2 regions of the Allofournierella massiliensis genome follow, and region 1 is predicted to be linked to the other one. Evidence: predicted binding sites of a transcription regulator. Region 1 holds the regulator's gene; the other holds the start of a gene.
The links. Region 1 encodes HrcA, which represses chaperone genes, less so after heat shock. Its sites were predicted from a motif close to TGTTAGCACTCNNNNNNNNNGAGTGCTAACA; they were not measured.
Positions count from the first base shown of each region.

Region 1 (7,633 bases):
GTGGTGCCGTTGCGCCGTGCGATCTCTTTCAGCATTTTCTGAAAATTTGCCATCGTTTCTTCCTCCGCTTTTTTCAATTTCGACCGGTTCTCTGGAATAAGTATATATTTTTCAGACATCAGAATTTCGATTACCCTGTCGACGAAAGGAAAAAAACAACGCACTCACCGCATTCAGCACCCTCTGCTTTTCCTCCCGCGGCAGGGTATCAATGGCATCCGAAAGCTCACAGGCCACCCCGCTGGCCGCCCGATCCACCACATCCACCAGCAGGCTGTCCGCCGAGACCTGCAGCACATTGGCAATGGCCACAAAGGTGTCCATCCTGGGAATTTTCGTTCCCCGCTCGATCACGCTCACATGGGTGGGGCTGATATCCACAAGGGCGGCAAGCTCTTCCTGCGTCAGATGCTTTCGTTCTCTCGCGGCCCGGATCCGCTGGCCCACTGCCTTTGCGTCCACGCTTTGCCCCCTCCTTCAGAACGGAATTTTGTTCTAAAGATAGTATAAATTGACAGCCTGCCCGCATACAGAAGCCAAAGAACGAACGCTCGTTCCAAAGAGCAACAAAACGGATAAAATCCCCTTTTCCCAACAAAAAAGCACCCGTTCCGGAGCATTTCCGGAACGGGTGCTTTGCATTTGTTTACTTGTTCTTGTCGAACAGATCCTTCAGGTTCTTGAAGAAGCCCTTGCGCTGCTCGTAGTTTTCGTCCCTGAGGGTCTCCTCAAAGGCTTTCAGCGCCTCGCGCTGGGCCTTGTTCAGCTTTTTGGGAATCTCCACGTTCACCTTCACATACTGGTCGCCACGGCCGCGGCCGCCCAGATACTGGATGCCCTTGCCGCGCAGCCGGAAGGTGGTGCCGCTCTGGGTGCCTTCGGGCACGGTGTATTCCACCTTGCCGTCCACGGTGGGAACCACCACGGAGGCGCCCAGCACCGCCTGACTGAAGGTGATGGGCACGTTGACCCATACGTCGTAGCCGTCCCGCTCGAACATGGGGTCGGGCCGCACGGTCACGATCACGATCACGTCACCGGCGGGGCCGCCGTTCACACCGGCGTCGCCCTGGCCGCGCAGCGCGATGCTCTGGTCGTCGTTGATGCCGGCCGGGATCTTGACCTCCAGCGTCTTTTTCGCGCCCACCTTGCCGGTGCCGTGGCAGTGGCCGCAGGGGGTGCTCACGATCTTGCCCTTGCCGCCGCAGCGGGAGCAGGGCTGGCGCTGCTGCATGACCATACCGCCCATGCGGATGTTCCGGTTCACATAGCCGGTGCCGTGGCAGTCCGGGCAGGTCTCGGGGCTGGTGCCCTTGGCCGCGCCGCTGCCGCCGCATTCGGGGCAGGTATCCTGCTTGTTGATGGTGATGGTCTTGGTGCAGCCGTGCACGGCCTCCATGAAGCTGAGCACCAGGCTCACCCGCACATCCGCGCCCTTGCGGGGGGCGTTGGGGTTGGCCCGGGCGCCGCCGAAGCCGCCGCCAAAGCCGCCGCCGAAGATATCACCGAAGATGTCGCCCAGATCCACGCCGCCGAAGCCGCCGCCAAAGCCGCCGAAGCCGCCACCAAAGCCGCCCGCGCCGCCGGCGCCTGCGCCGTAGCTGGGATCCACGCCCGCAAAGCCGAACTGGTCGTACCGGGCGCGCTTTTCCTTGTCGCCCAGAACCTCGTAGGCCTCGTTCACTTCCTTGAACCTGGCCTCGGCCTCCTTGTCGCCCGGGTTCAGGTCCGGGTGATACTTTTTGGCCTGCTTGCGGTACGCTTTTTTCAATTCATCGTCGCTGGCGTTCTTCGCAACGCCAAGGACCTCGTAATAATCGCGTTTGTCTGCCATAAATTTCTCACCTAAAAGCCCGCCGGGCGGGCCCCTCATGTAAAATCACCGGGGCGATACGCCGTATGAGGCGTTCGCCGTGAATGGTGTGGTGTTGCCTGAATCGCACAACCAGAAATTGCCGCCCCAGCCTGGGCCGGGGCGGCTGAGAGTATTATTTTATACCTCTTTGAAGTCCGCGTCAACCACGCCGTCGTCGGGCTTGCCGCCGTTGGCAGCGCCCGCGTCCGCACCGGGCTGTGCGCCCTGAGCAGCCTGCGCGTTCTTGTACAGCTCCTCGCTGATGGCGTAGAAGGCCTTCTGCACAGCCTCCTGCTTTGCCTTGATGGCCTCGATGTCGGTGCCCTTCAGAGCTTCCTTCAGCTCAGCCAGCTTGCTTTCCACTTCGGCCTTCTTGGAGGCGTCCACCTTGTCGCCCAGCTCGTTCAGGGTCTTTTCGGTCTGGAACACCAGCTGATCGGCGCCGTTGCGGGTGTCGATCTCCTCGCGCTTCTTCTTGTCCTCGGCGGCAAACTGCTCGGCCTCACGAACGGCCTTGTCGATGTCGTCCTTGCTCATGTTGGTGGAAGCGGTGATGGTGATGCTCTGCTCCTTGCCGCTGCCCAGATCCTTGGCGCTTACATGCACGATGCCGTTGGCGTCGATGTCGAAGGTAACCTCGATCTGAGGCACGCCACGGGGAGCGGCGGGGATGCCGTCCAGCTTGAACATGCCCAGGCTCTTGTTGTCGGCAGCCATCTCACGCTCGCCCTGCAGCACGTTGACTTCAACGCTGGGCTGGTTGTCGGCGGCGGTGGAGAAGATCTGGCTCTTCTTGGTGGGGATGGTGGTGTTGCGCTCGATGATCTTGGTGCAGACGCCGCCCAGGGTCTCGATGCCCAGGCTCAGAGGAGTAACGTCCAGCAGCAGGATGCCGCCGACCTCCTTGTTCAGCACGCCGCCCTGAATGGCAGCGCCGATGGCAACGCACTCGTCGGGGTTGATGCCCTTGAAGGGCTCGCAGCCCATCTCCTTCTTAACGGCTTCCTGCACGGCGGGGATACGGGTGGAACCGCCCACCAGCAGAACCTTGCCCAGATCGCTGGGGCGCAGGCCGGCGTCCTGCAGAGCCTTGCGTACGGGAACCATGGTGCGCTCCACCAGATCGGCGGTCATCTTGTCGAACTGGGCGCGGGTCAGGGTCATATCCAGATGCTTGGGGCCGGTAGCGTCGGCGGTGATGAAGGGCAGGTTGATGGCGGTGCTGGGCACGCCGGACAGCTCGATCTTGGCCTTCTCGGCGGCTTCCTTCAGGCGCTGAGCAGCCATCTTGTCGCCCCGCAGGTCGATGCCGTTCTCCTTCTGGAACTCGTCGGCCATCCAGTCGATGATGCGCTGGTCGAAGTCGTCGCCGCCCAGGTGGGTATCACCGTTGGTGGCCAGAACCTCGGTCACGCCGTCGCCCATCTCGATGATGGACACATCGAAGGTGCCGCCGCCCAGGTCGTAAACCATGATCTTCTGGTCGTTGTCCTTGTCGGCGCCGTAAGCCAGAGCCGCAGCGGTGGGCTCGTTGATGATACGGCGCACGTTCAGGCCGGCGATGGTGCCGGCGTCCTTGGTGGCCTGACGCTGGCTGTCGTTAAAGTAAGCGGGCACGGTGATCACGGCCTCGGAAACGGTCTCGCCCAGGTAGGCCTCGGCGTCCGCCTTCAGCTTGGCCAGAATCATGGCGCTGATCTGCTGGGGGTTGTAGTCCTTGCCGTCGATGGAAACCTTGTAGTCGGTGCCCATGTGACGCTTGATGGAGCTCACGGTGCGCTCGGGGTTGGTGATGGCCTGGCGCTTGGCCACCTGGCCGACCAGACGCTCGCCGGTCTTGGTGAAGCCCACCACACTGGGGGTGGTGCGGGCACCCTCGGCGTTGGCGATCACAACGGGCTCGCCGCCCTCGATAACGGATACACAGCTGTTGGTAGTACCCAGGTCAATACCAATAATCTTGCTCATAATCTATTCCTCTCCTTCTCGAATCGTATCAGAATGAAGTTGATTGTTTTTATCAAAAAGCCGGTTGGCTTTTCTGCTTATTCAGCCACCACAACGGTAGCATGGCGGACGACCTTGTCGCCCAGTTTATAGCCCTTCTGGAACACCTGCACCACGGTGCCGCTCTCCTGCCCTTCGGCAGCGGGCTGCTGCATCACGGCGCTGTGCACCTCCGGGTCAAAGGGAAGGCCCAGTGCGGGGATCTCCTCCACCTTGAGCACCTTGAAGGCAGCGGCCGCTTTGTCCAGCGTCATCATCACGCCTTTTTTGTAGTTCTCGTCGGTGGTGGGGGCGTTGGCCGCCATGTCCAGCGTATCCAGAATGGCCAGAATCTGGCTCACCGCGAAGCCCACGCCGTTGTTGAAGGCGGCGTCCTGCTCGCGGGCGGACCGCTTGCGGAAGTTTTCGTACTCGGCGGCGGTGCGCAGCAGCTGATCCTTGGCGGCGCTCAGCGCGGCCTCGGCGGCAGCGGCTGCTGCCTTTGCGGCCTCCAGCTCGGCGGCCAGATCCTTTTTCTTTTCCTTGCCGTGCTTTTTCGGCTCCTGCCCGGCGTTTTCTTCCGGGGTGCCGGTTTCAGCGGCTTTGGTTTCCTCCGCGGGCTGCTCTTCGGGCTGCTGCGCGGGGTTTTTCATCTCTTCGCTCATGTATTGTCCTCCTGCGCCTTGCCGGCCATACATTCGCCGAGCTTCAAGGCATAATATTCCAGAATGGGGATCAGCTGTTCAAAGGGCATCCGTACCGGGCCCAGCAGCGCGATGGCTCCCGTGAGCCCGCCGCCTGCCAGATACCGCTTGCCCATCACACAGAGGCCGGGCATGGGGTTTTCCATGTCCTCCCCCAGCAGCACCGAGGTGCGGCCGGTGGGCGGGGTGATGAACCGGCCCGCCTTTTCCTGATCGGCGAACAGCTCCAGCACACCGGGCAAACAGCCCTCCAGCTGGGGCCAGCGCAGCAGATACTGCTGGCCCTCCAGATAGGTGCGGGCCTTGGCGGCCTCACACAGCAGCGCCGCGGCGGCCTGCACCACCGGATACAGCGCCGGGCCCTTTTCGCCCATGCTGGCGGTCACAGCCGCCAGCCGCTGGGCGCTCAGATCCGCCGGGGCCACAAAGGCCAGCCCCCGGTTCAGGGCCATGGCAACCAGCTGGGCGTCCTGCCGGGAAAAACCGGTTTCCAGCCGGGCCACCCGGGTGCGTACCCCGCCAGCACTGGTCACGCCCAGCACCGCGGCGGAATACCGGCCCACCTGCACCACCTCGAAATGGGCGATGCGCAGATCGTCCGACCGGGGGGTGGTGGCGGCCACCGTGTAACCGGTCTGCTCCGCCAGCGCCTTGGCCGCGCCCTCCGCCAGCTTATCCGGCTCGTAGTCCAGCCGGGCGAACACCTGATCGATCTGGGCCTTCTGGCGGGCGCTCAGCCCCGCCTTGGGCTGCATCAGATGATCCAGATAATACCGGTAGCCCTTGGCGCTGGGCACCCGGCCCGCGCTGGTGTGGGGCTGCTCCAGCAGGCCCAGCTTGGTGAGGGCGGCCATCTCGTTGCGCAGCGTTGCGCTGGAGACCGCCATGTCCAGATACTGGCTCAAAAGACCCGAGCCTACCGGTTCGCCGCCCTGGGTATACAGGGCAACAATCGCTTCCAGCACGCGCTGCTTTCGATCATCCATCGGCACAGGTCCTCACCTCTTTTTGTTCTTTGTTTAGCACTCTATGTTCCCGAGTGCTAAGTCTATTTTACTCCATTTTATACGGCTGTCAAGGGGGTGCGCAAAAATTTTAAAAGTTTCATGCTTTGTTCACAATCTGCCATAATTCCCCTGCTTGGGCAGGGCAAAACAAAGGCTCCCGCCGCCCCGCAGGGGCGTGGGAGCCGAAAAACTGGCGCTTCAGGCCTCCACCTGCTTTGCCAGAAAGGCCGCCGCAATCTGCAATGCGGCCTGCTCCGGCTCGCCGGGGCGGGCGCTCTTGTCAGCCGAGAGCAGCAGCACCGCGCCGGCCACATCGCCCCCGGCCAGCAGCGGGCAGGCGGCAAGAATGTGCCGGTCGGCCCCCTCGCAGGGGAACACGCACTCCTCGGCCTTGCCGCTGTGCCAGAAGGGCTTGCGCCGGTCCATGATGCGCTCCAGCGGGATGCTCACGCCCCGCTCCTGATACTCCCGCTTTGCTGCGCCGGCGGCGGCGATGATGCTGTCCCGGTCGCAGACCAGCGCGGTCAGGCCCAGTATTTTGTGCAGGGCCTCGGCGTACTGGGCGGCAAAGCCCGCCAGCTCGCCCATGGGGGAATACTTTTTAAAGATGACCTCCCCGGCGCCGGTGGTGAAGATCTCCAGCGGGTCGCCCTCCCGGATGCGCTGGGTGCGGCGGATCTCCTTGGGGATCACCACCCGGCCAAGATCGTCGATGCGTCTCACGATTCCTGTTGCTTTCATGGCAGACTCCTTTTTGGATTGGTATTGTAATTCGTAGTATCTGCCAGAATTTCCAGTTTATGCACCCGCAAGCGAAAAAAGCCCCCGGGCGGCGAACTGCCGCCCGGGGGCTCTGCTCAAAACGTTATTTATTCCGCGCCTACCATGCCGTTCCACAGCCGGTAGTACACGCCCTGCTTTGCCAGCAGCTGTTCGTGGGTGCCCTCTTCCTCGATGCCCTCGGCCCCCAGCACCAGAATGCGGTCCGCATGCTGGATGGTGGTCAGCCGGTGGGCGATGGTCAGGGTGGTACGGCCCCTGGCCAGCTTCTCCAGGCTCTTGCCCACCAGCACCTCGCTCTCGTTGTCCAGCGCGCTGGTGGCCTCGTCCAGAATCAGGATGGGCGGGTTCTTCAAAAATACCCGGGCAATGGAGATGCGCTGCTTCTGCCCGCCGGACAGCTTCACGCCCCGCTCGCCCACATAGGTATCGTAGCCGTTTTTCAGCTGGGTGATGAACTCATGGGCGCCCGCCAGCTTTGCGGCGGCGATCACCTCTTCCCGGCTGGCGCCCACCTTGCCGTAGGCAATGTTCTCGTACACGGTGCCGCTGAACAGATACACATCCTGCTGCACCACGCCGATGGCCCCGCGCAGGCTCTTCAGGGTCACGCTGCGCACGTCCTGATCGTCGATCAGGATGCGGCCGCTGGTCACATCGTAGAACCGGGGAATCAGGTTGCACAGGGTGGTCTTGCCGCCGCCGGAGGGGCCCACCAGCGCCACCTTTTCGCCTGGCCGGATGGACAGGTTCACATTCCGCAGCACCTGATTGTGGTCGTCCGGGTATTCAAAGCTCACATCCTCCAGCCGGATGGCGCCCTCGGTCACCGTCAGGGGTCTGGCGTCCGGTTCATCGAAGATTTCCACGTCCGCGTCCATGATCTCGCAGAAGCGCTCGATGCCGGTCATGCCCCGCTGGAACTGCTCGGCAAATTCCACAATGCGGCGGATGGTGGCGATGAGGGTGGTCACATACAGCATATAGGCCACCATGTCGCCCGGATCGATCTTGCCGTATACCAGAAACAGGCCGCCGGCCACGATCACCACCAGATACATCAGACCGTCGAACAGGCGGGTGCTGGTCTGGAAGGCGGCCATGTAGCGGTAGCTCTGCTTCTTGATGGCCTGAAAGGCGGCGTTGTCCTTCTCAAATTTTTCCTTCTCCACTTCCTCGTTGGCGAAGGCCTTCACCACCCGCTCGCCCAGCAGGCTGTCCTCAATGCGGGCGTTCAGCTCACCGATCTGCACCCGCTGGCGGCGGAAGGCCGCCCGCACCTTCAGGTTGATGAAGGTGGA
Region 1 covers NZ_CAXSWZ010000006.1:674-8,306, reverse strand. Annotated here, with positions in the region: gene ACESYO_RS04555 (sporulation initiation factor Spo0A C-terminal domain-containing protein) at 1-53, opposite strand, end outside; gene ACESYO_RS04550 (helix-turn-helix domain-containing protein) at 112-462, opposite strand; gene dnaJ (molecular chaperone DnaJ) at 647-1,834, opposite strand; gene dnaK (molecular chaperone DnaK) at 1,994-3,823, opposite strand; gene ACESYO_RS04535 (nucleotide exchange factor GrpE) at 3,901-4,506, opposite strand; gene hrcA (heat-inducible transcriptional repressor HrcA) at 4,503-5,531, opposite strand; gene ACESYO_RS04525 (stage V sporulation T C-terminal domain-containing protein) at 5,751-6,293, opposite strand; gene ACESYO_RS04520 (ABC transporter ATP-binding protein) at 6,422-7,633, opposite strand, start outside.

Region 2 (7,633 bases), on a different contig from region 1:
GATCTTGCAGACCTGCGTTTGAGCGACGATATGATTGAACTATTGAAAAGCGGGCGGGTGGACAATTCCCTCTTGTGTGAACTGGCGACCCACCCGGATTTTCCCCGGCTCATGGCCGACCTTGAAATCTATGTGAACGGCGTAGCGGGAAAGCAGGTGCAGAGCGCAAACGCCATTGTGGACGCTGTGAGTGCAACGATTATGAAACAACACAATCCCGGCTTGACTGACCCACAGCTGCGACAGCTTATCGCCGCCCATATTGACGATGACAGCTTTTGCCGCTATGTGATACAGCAGGACATAAACAAGATAGCCTTCGACCTGCGGGAAGCCCACAAGGACGATTTTTTCAGCGTCCCGGAGGACAATCCTCTGGAAGATTTTTTGCAGACCGCAGAGGAAACCACCAGAGAGGACAGCGACCCGGAGCAGGCGGCTATGGCATTTATCTGTAAGCGGCTCAAGCTGAACTATGGGAAACTGTCAGAGGAAGAAAAGAAGTGGTTGAAAAAGATTGCACAGAAATCGGATTTGCTGAAAAATCCAAAGCCGCAGCGGGGACGCAAGTAAGAGAATAATAAATCAGATTATATGGAGGTATTGGTTATGAAAAAGTGGTTACTGATAATTTCAGCGACTGTTATTTGCGTTGCTGCCGCTTTTTTATATTTCTTTAGTTTAACTCCCAAAGGAGATACCATTACCAGCAGAGAAAGCATATTGAACACCGCAATTTCAAAAGGGAATGAATGGACTATCGCAAAAGAACTGGAACTTGGCGGTTATATCGTGAGTGGAGCATACAGTACAGATAATAAATCTACACTTGCTATCTTTGAACCAACAGGAAATGGAGACTACAAATTTAGTACATCAACAAACCGAAATAGTGATGAGATTATTGTCGGTGGCGTTGCAATAAACGGAGAATGGTATGATTTAATTTGGTTTAATGGTGCTAAAACAGAGTATGCTGAAATCACTTATACAATAAATGGACAAGTGCAAGATACATTGAGATACAACACAGATGATATGGATATTATCTCAATTAAAAACCCAGAAAAAGAGTATTCCATTCATGTGGCTTACTATGACAATGATGGAAATAAATACGAATAAATTGTTTTTCATCGAGAAAATAGCAAAGCCAGCCGAGCCAGTCAACGGTCAAGATGAACGGCGCATTTCATGCGCCGCCGTTGACAGTCCCGCCCGTCTTTGCTAAAGGGTAATCAAGGCGGGAAAGCCCTAAAATGGCTTCACACCTATTTCAATAATTGGAGGAGATAAAAATGAGATCAGAAAAGGAAGTTTATGATATTGTTTTGAATTTTGCAAAAACAGACAAACGCATTCGCATGGTTACTTTGGAAGGATCTAGAACAAATACAAATATTCCGCCTGATGATTTTCAGGATTTTGATATTACTTTTTTTGTTACGGATATGGACAGCTTCACAAGTGATGATAAATGGCTAGATATATTTGGTGAAAGGTTGATTCTGCAAAAGCCGGAAGATATGGAATTATTTCCAGCTGTAGAAAAGGGATTTTCATATTTAATGCTGTTTACTGATGATGTTAAGATAGATTTAACTTTGCTGCCGCTGGAACTGATAGACGAGTATTTTACATGGGATAAACTGGTAAAGTTACTGTTGGATAAAGACAACCGTATCGTAAAGCCGCCAATACCAACGGATATAGACTACCACTTGCAGAAGCCTACTCAAAGAATGTTTGACGATTGCTGTAATGAATTTTGGAATACTACAACATATGTAGTAAAGGGCTTATGCCGCAAAGAAATTCTTTTTGCTATTGACCATATGAATGATATAGTACGAAAAGAATTGCTTCGCATGATTTCCTGGCTGATTGGTATCAAACAGGGATTTCATTTCAGTTTGGGAAAAAACTATAAATTTATGAAGCAATATGTCCCAGAGGAATTGTGGGAACGACTTATGTCTACTTATAATATGGATTCCTATCCCCATATGTGGGAATCCTTTGAACAATGTATGGCATTGTTCCGGGAGGTTTCGTCAGAAGTGGCATGCCAGTTGGATTACCAGTATCCACTATATGATGAAAAAATCAGTAATTATGTGATTCGGCAAAAGAAAAAATATGGCATTGAAGATGATAACAAATAAAATTTTTTCAATCGAAAAAATTTATTTTGATTATTCAATTTTGAAAAACTGAATACCTCAAAATCAGAAAGAGCGCGGCCAAGCACTTTGAGGGATTGGCCGCCTTGTCCACCCATCCAGCGGGGCGGCGGGCGGCGGTCAAGGCCGGGTGTAACCCCGTTCATTTCAGCCTTGACGGTTGCCCGCTGTCCTGCTACTTTTCCGGGAGTGTGGCCACAACTTCGGGACACTTTGTCCACAAGTCGGAGCGTAGGACGAGGGACGGGGGCTTTCATATACGCCCTGTCTGCTGATGAAACCAGACCTGCGCTTGCGGCTCCACGCCACGCAAGCACAGCCCTGTTTTCTTGCCGCTTCAAATCTTGCCGCTTCAAATGCCCTTGCCCTCCCCGGCGGCAACGGCATTTTCACGACAACGCCGACAGAGCGTATAACACACTACACTTTGCTTCGCAAAGTCGTGTGCCAAATGGGGGCGTTGCCCCCTTTGGAAACCCCCACAAGAAAAGGCGATATGCTACCCCTCCACGGGGCGCATACCGCCTTTTCTTGTTATCCAGCCCTCCGGCTGTATTGGTTGAGCAAAAGTCAGCGTGGGATTGGTGTGGTATCTTTATCTAAGTGAACCCCCGGTCTCCCATTTGGAGATGGTCTGGCGGGAAACGCCCAGCTTTTCGGCCACGTTCTCCTGGGAAAGGCCGCTCTTTTTGCGGGCGTGATACAAACCGCTTGCAAAGCTCATGGGAAAAAACCTCCTGTTTTCTGTTTTGGCTCTCTCAGTATACCGCCTAAAGGGCCAAAAGGCCACCAACCAAAGCCGACGGTTTCGCCCGGTTTTGTAACATCACTTGACCATGGCGAACTGACAGGCCTCCTCGGCCCAGTCCAGCAGCTCGGCGTCCACCTCATTGGCGGTCGTGAGCAGGATGTGGTGGGTCCAGCGGTTGGGGTAGGGCTCGGTGGCCACCGCCACCCGGGGGGACTCCTTATGGTAGGAAAGCCCCAGGCTCACCAGTAGATATTCCTCCGGCCAGCCCTTCACCTTTCGCCAGGGCAGCGACACCGCCGCGAACACATACCGGTTGCGCAGCGAAATCTGGGTGCGCCCACCTTGGCGGTGAAGGCAAGGCCCCGCTGCTCCAGCCCATGGCAGAGGGCCTGATAGATGGGCAGCATCTGGGGCATGGAGTCAAAAAACAGCAGCTCGTCGTCGGTCATGAACACACACCTGCCTTTTTGTTTTTTCTTATTATATTATAGCCCCGGCGGGCGGGGCAGGGCAACGGCGGTCAGCCCTGCAGGTCCTTCCGGGTGGCCAGCGCCCGGCGGCGGAAATACAGCTTGAAGAAGCCAAAGGCGCCTACGGCGGCCAGCGCCAGATTCAGCCAGCTGAGCTGTTGCAGATGGCTGTTGGCCAGATTGGCAAAGCCGGGCAGCACGTTAACCGTCATCACTACGCCGCAGAGGGCCATGACCCCGTCCAGATGGCGCAGCACGCCCTCCAGATCCGAGAAAATTTCGAAGGGCTGGCCGTCCGATTTCTTTTTTAAATAGATCCAGTTCAGGCAGCGACCCACCACCTGAATGCCGGTTTCCTCCAGAAAGGCCAGATAGTCCGGGTCGGCTTTTCGCAGCAGCTGCAGCTGGTACTGGTATTCGCCCGGCTCGCCCTGCTCGAATTCATACACGAAGAACCCGGCCCGGCACAGTTGCCAGCCCTGGCGGCTCATGTCGTTCAGCCAGTCGATTTCCTTTTCAAAATTCCAGACAAAAAATGTGCGGTGGATGATCTTTTTCATACCGGATTCCCTCCTGTGACCTGTTCGCCGTTTTTCACCAGCTCCTTCAGCCGGGCCAGCTCGTTTTCCACGGCGGCGCGGCCTGCGGCTGTGATGCGGTATTCCTTCTTCCGGCTGCCCGGGGCGCAGGGCAGCGCCTCAATCCAGCCCTTGTCCTGCAGGGTGTTCAGCGCGCCGTACAAAGTGCCCGCCGCCAGCCGCACCCGCCCGCCGGAAAATTCCTCGGCCTTCTGCATGATGCCGTAGCCGTGCAGCGGCTCGTACAGCGAAAGCAGAATATAATAAAAGGCTTCGGTCAGTGCGATGTGTTCGTTCATCTGCGGCCCTCCTTTTTTGTTTGCTCGGCAAGCGTTATATCGCCTTCCGATACAACTATATCAGGTACCGATATACTTGTCAAGCAGTCGGGGACCGGCGGCAGGGTAGGATAGGGGATGATTGCGACAAAAATCTATGGCAGAAAGGGCGGAAAGAATGAATTAGCGCTCTAAGAGGTAGAGTGCTAATAATTAACAAAATGTTCATAAATCCACCGATTTTATGTCACAAACCGGCGGTAGAATATAGTTGTCAAAAGGGAACGGGACCTGAAGGCAAGAGCCTTTGGAAGCGACCCGGACAATTCCGATTGACAAAGCGGCGCAGCCCCCGCGTACCATGCGCACCGCATTACAACAAAAATCTATGATAAATGGCGCGGAGCAAAGGAGCATTTTATGTTTGGTATGATTCCGTTTGGCCGTGAAGAAAACAGTCTGTTCAACTATCTGGATAACATGGAGCGCAGCCTCTTTACCGGTTTTGGCGATATGAGCCAGTTCCGCTGCGACATTCAGGACAAGGGCGATTCCTACCTGATGGAAGCGGAGCTGCCCGGCTTCAATAAGGAGGACATCTCCATCGACCTGAATGGCGACAGCCTGATGATCACCGCCCGCCACAACTCCGAGAGCGGCGAGAAGGACGACAAGGGCAACTATGTGCGCCGGGAACGCAAGTTCGGTTCCTTCAGCCGGAGCTTCGACGTGAGCGGCATCGACACCACCGCCATCAAGGCCGCCTACAACAACGGCATTCTGGAGCTGACCCTGCCCAAGAAGGGCGAAGTTACTCCCGCATCCCGCAGCATCCAGATCGAGGGCTAAGCGCAGAGCAGAGCCCCACGGCAAAAGCACAAAAGGCCCCGGCCAGCAAACCCGCTGGCCGGGGCCTTTTTGCGTATCCGGGCAGAATGACACATCCGGCGGGCGGAATTCCCGTCCGGTGTGCTGGAAAAAATCCTATCGCCCTGCTATGATAGAAACAGAAAAAGGAGGGCGATGGAATGAGTCTGGCAAAACGAATTGCAGCCTGCCGCAAGCAGGCGGGAATTTCGCATGGCGGCGGCAGTGGCAGGCGGCGTGTGCATCCGGCGGGAATACCGGCAGCTGTAACGGCGTTACAGCTGCCACACCGCCGGGCAGGTGCTGGACACCGCCGCCGCACCCGCGCCCAGCGCGTCGATCACGTCCTGCTTGTCCGCAATCAGGCCGCTGGCGATGAGCGGCGCGCCCAGCTCGTGGCTCAAACGGGCGATGAGCTTCGGCATCAGGCCGGGCAGAATCTCGATGAAGTCCGCCCACTGGCTGCCGCCGCTTTTGCGCAGGCTCTGCAGGGCCATGTTATCAAGCAGAAAGGTGCGGTACACCCCCGCAAGGCCCAGCGCCTTTGCCCGCCGCACCAGCGCCGCCTTGGTGCTGATCACCCCGTCCGCCCGGGTGGCCCCGGCCAGATATTCCACCGCCGCCTCCCGGGCGGAAAGGCCGTCCAGCAGATCCACGTCCACAAACACGGTTTTGCCCGCCTGCTTCAGCCGCTGCACGATGGCCGGGATGCTCACCACAGACCCATATAAAACGAACACCACCGGCTTGGGGTTTTGAAGGCAGCGGGCAAGGCCCTCCTCGTCCTTGATGGCGATGATGATGGGGTTTTCTTCCAGCAGTTCCTGCAGGCGGGCATCCATGGGGCATCCTCTTTTCCGGTTTGATGATACCTTATTATAGCACCCGAAAACCGGGGGCGGCAATGCCGGGGGGCGCTTTGTGCGCATGCCACAAAAACCCGGGGATAATTTTTGCGGGTCTGCCCATTGCGCCCCGGCGGCCCCGCCCTCTATAATAATAGTATGACCAATAAACGCGGCCGACGCGCCGCCAGAAAAATGCCCGGGGCTTTCGGCAGGCTCCGGCCTGTGCAAGAGTGAAGAGCAGCAGAACAGACGCCATGACGGTGTGTTTCTGCTGCCTTTTTTTGTTGGAATGAAGTGTATTGGGATTTGCCGCAGATTGAACAGCGAGGTGCATGATGACAAAGCAGAAAAAATGGTTCAAACGGATCGGGCTGGCGCTGCTGGCCCTTGTGCTGGTGCTGGCGGCGGCGCTGGCGGGCTATGTGGGCTGGCTGCAAAGCGGCTACTACCGCATTCCGGACGGGGAAACGCTGGAAGTCACCACCCCCCAGCTGGAGCCGCTGGCCCCCGGGCAGGAATACACCGCCCTCACCTATAACATCGGCTTTGGCGCCTACGGGCCGGATTACAGCTTCTTCATGGACACCGGCACCATGGCGGACGGCACCCCGGTGCAGGGCAAATGGGGCAAGGCCCGCAACCGGGAATCGGTGCTGGCCAACACCCGGGGCGCGCTGGAGACCATCGCCGCCCAGGATGCGGACTTTCTGCTTTTGCAGGAGGTGGATGTGAAGGCGGACCGGAGCCATCAGGTGGACCAGAGCGCCATGCTGAAAGACGGCCTGCCCGGCTACGGGGCGGTGTTCGCCTGCAACTTCCACACCCGGTATCTGCTCTACCCCTTCCACGACCCCCACGGCGCGGTGAACGCGGGGCTGCTTACCCTGAGCCGCTGCCGCATCGACGAGGCGGTGCGCCGCAGCTACCCGGTGGATGAGAGCTTCTTTGTAAAATTCACCGATCTGGATCGCTGCTTTGCCCAGCTGCGCATCCCGGTGGAGGGCGGCGGCGAGCTGGTGCTCATCAACAGCCACATGTCCGCCTACGACGAGGGCGGCACCGTGCGGGCCCGCCAGCTGGAAATGCTCTGTGACGTGATGCAAACGGAATACGAAAAGGGCAACTACGTCATCGTGGGCGGCGACTTCAACCACGCGCTGGGCGAGGGCATGGCCGAAGCCTTTGAAAGCGGCCAGCAGCTGCCGGGCTGGGTGGCCCAGCTCACCGACGCGGATCTGCCCGCGGGCTTTTCCATCCGGCGGGCGGAGAATGAGTACCAGACCCCCACCTGCCGCACCGCGGACATTCCCTGGGAGCCGGGGGTCAACTACACCACCGTGCTGGACGGGTTTATCGTTTCGGATAACGTGTCCGCCACGACGGAAAACATCGACACCAATTTTGCTTACAGCGACCACAACCCGGTGAAGCTCACCTTCCGGCTGGGTCAGGCTGCGGAATAAAAGGAGGAAACAGATATGGTAGATGTGGCAATCATCGGCTGCGGCGTGACCGGCGCGGCGGTGGCCTATCAGCTGGCCAAAAAGCAGGTCAGCGTTTTGATTCTGGAAGCGGAAAACGATGTGTCCATGGGCACCACCAAGGCCAACAGCGCCATTCTGCACGCGGGCTACGACCCGGAGCCCGGCACCAGCATG
Region 2 covers NZ_CAXSWZ010000035.1:7,634-15,266, reverse strand. Annotated here, with positions in the region: gene ACESYO_RS14475 (helix-turn-helix domain-containing protein) at 1-573, shown strand, start outside; gene ACESYO_RS14470 (hypothetical protein) at 610-1,125, shown strand; gene ACESYO_RS14465 (aminoglycoside 6-adenylyltransferase AadE) at 1,299-2,165, shown strand; gene ACESYO_RS14460 (hypothetical protein) at 2,114-2,539, opposite strand; partial or broken gene ACESYO_RS14455 (helix-turn-helix transcriptional regulator) at 2,797-2,907, opposite strand; gene ACESYO_RS14450 (DUF5655 domain-containing protein) at 3,010-3,228, opposite strand; gene ACESYO_RS14445 (hypothetical protein) at 3,204-3,383, opposite strand; gene ACESYO_RS14440 (DUF2812 domain-containing protein) at 3,455-3,964, opposite strand; gene ACESYO_RS14435 (PadR family transcriptional regulator) at 3,961-4,281, opposite strand; gene ACESYO_RS14430 (Hsp20/alpha crystallin family protein) at 4,690-5,109, shown strand; gene ACESYO_RS14425 (glycerol-3-phosphate responsive antiterminator) at 5,403-5,969, opposite strand; gene ACESYO_RS14420 (endonuclease/exonuclease/phosphatase family protein) at 6,311-7,438, shown strand; gene ACESYO_RS14415 (NAD(P)/FAD-dependent oxidoreductase) at 7,454-7,633, shown strand, end outside.
Region 2: the regulator HrcA is predicted to act here: its motif matches at 4,442-4,472, upstream of ACESYO_RS14430 (Hsp20/alpha crystallin family protein).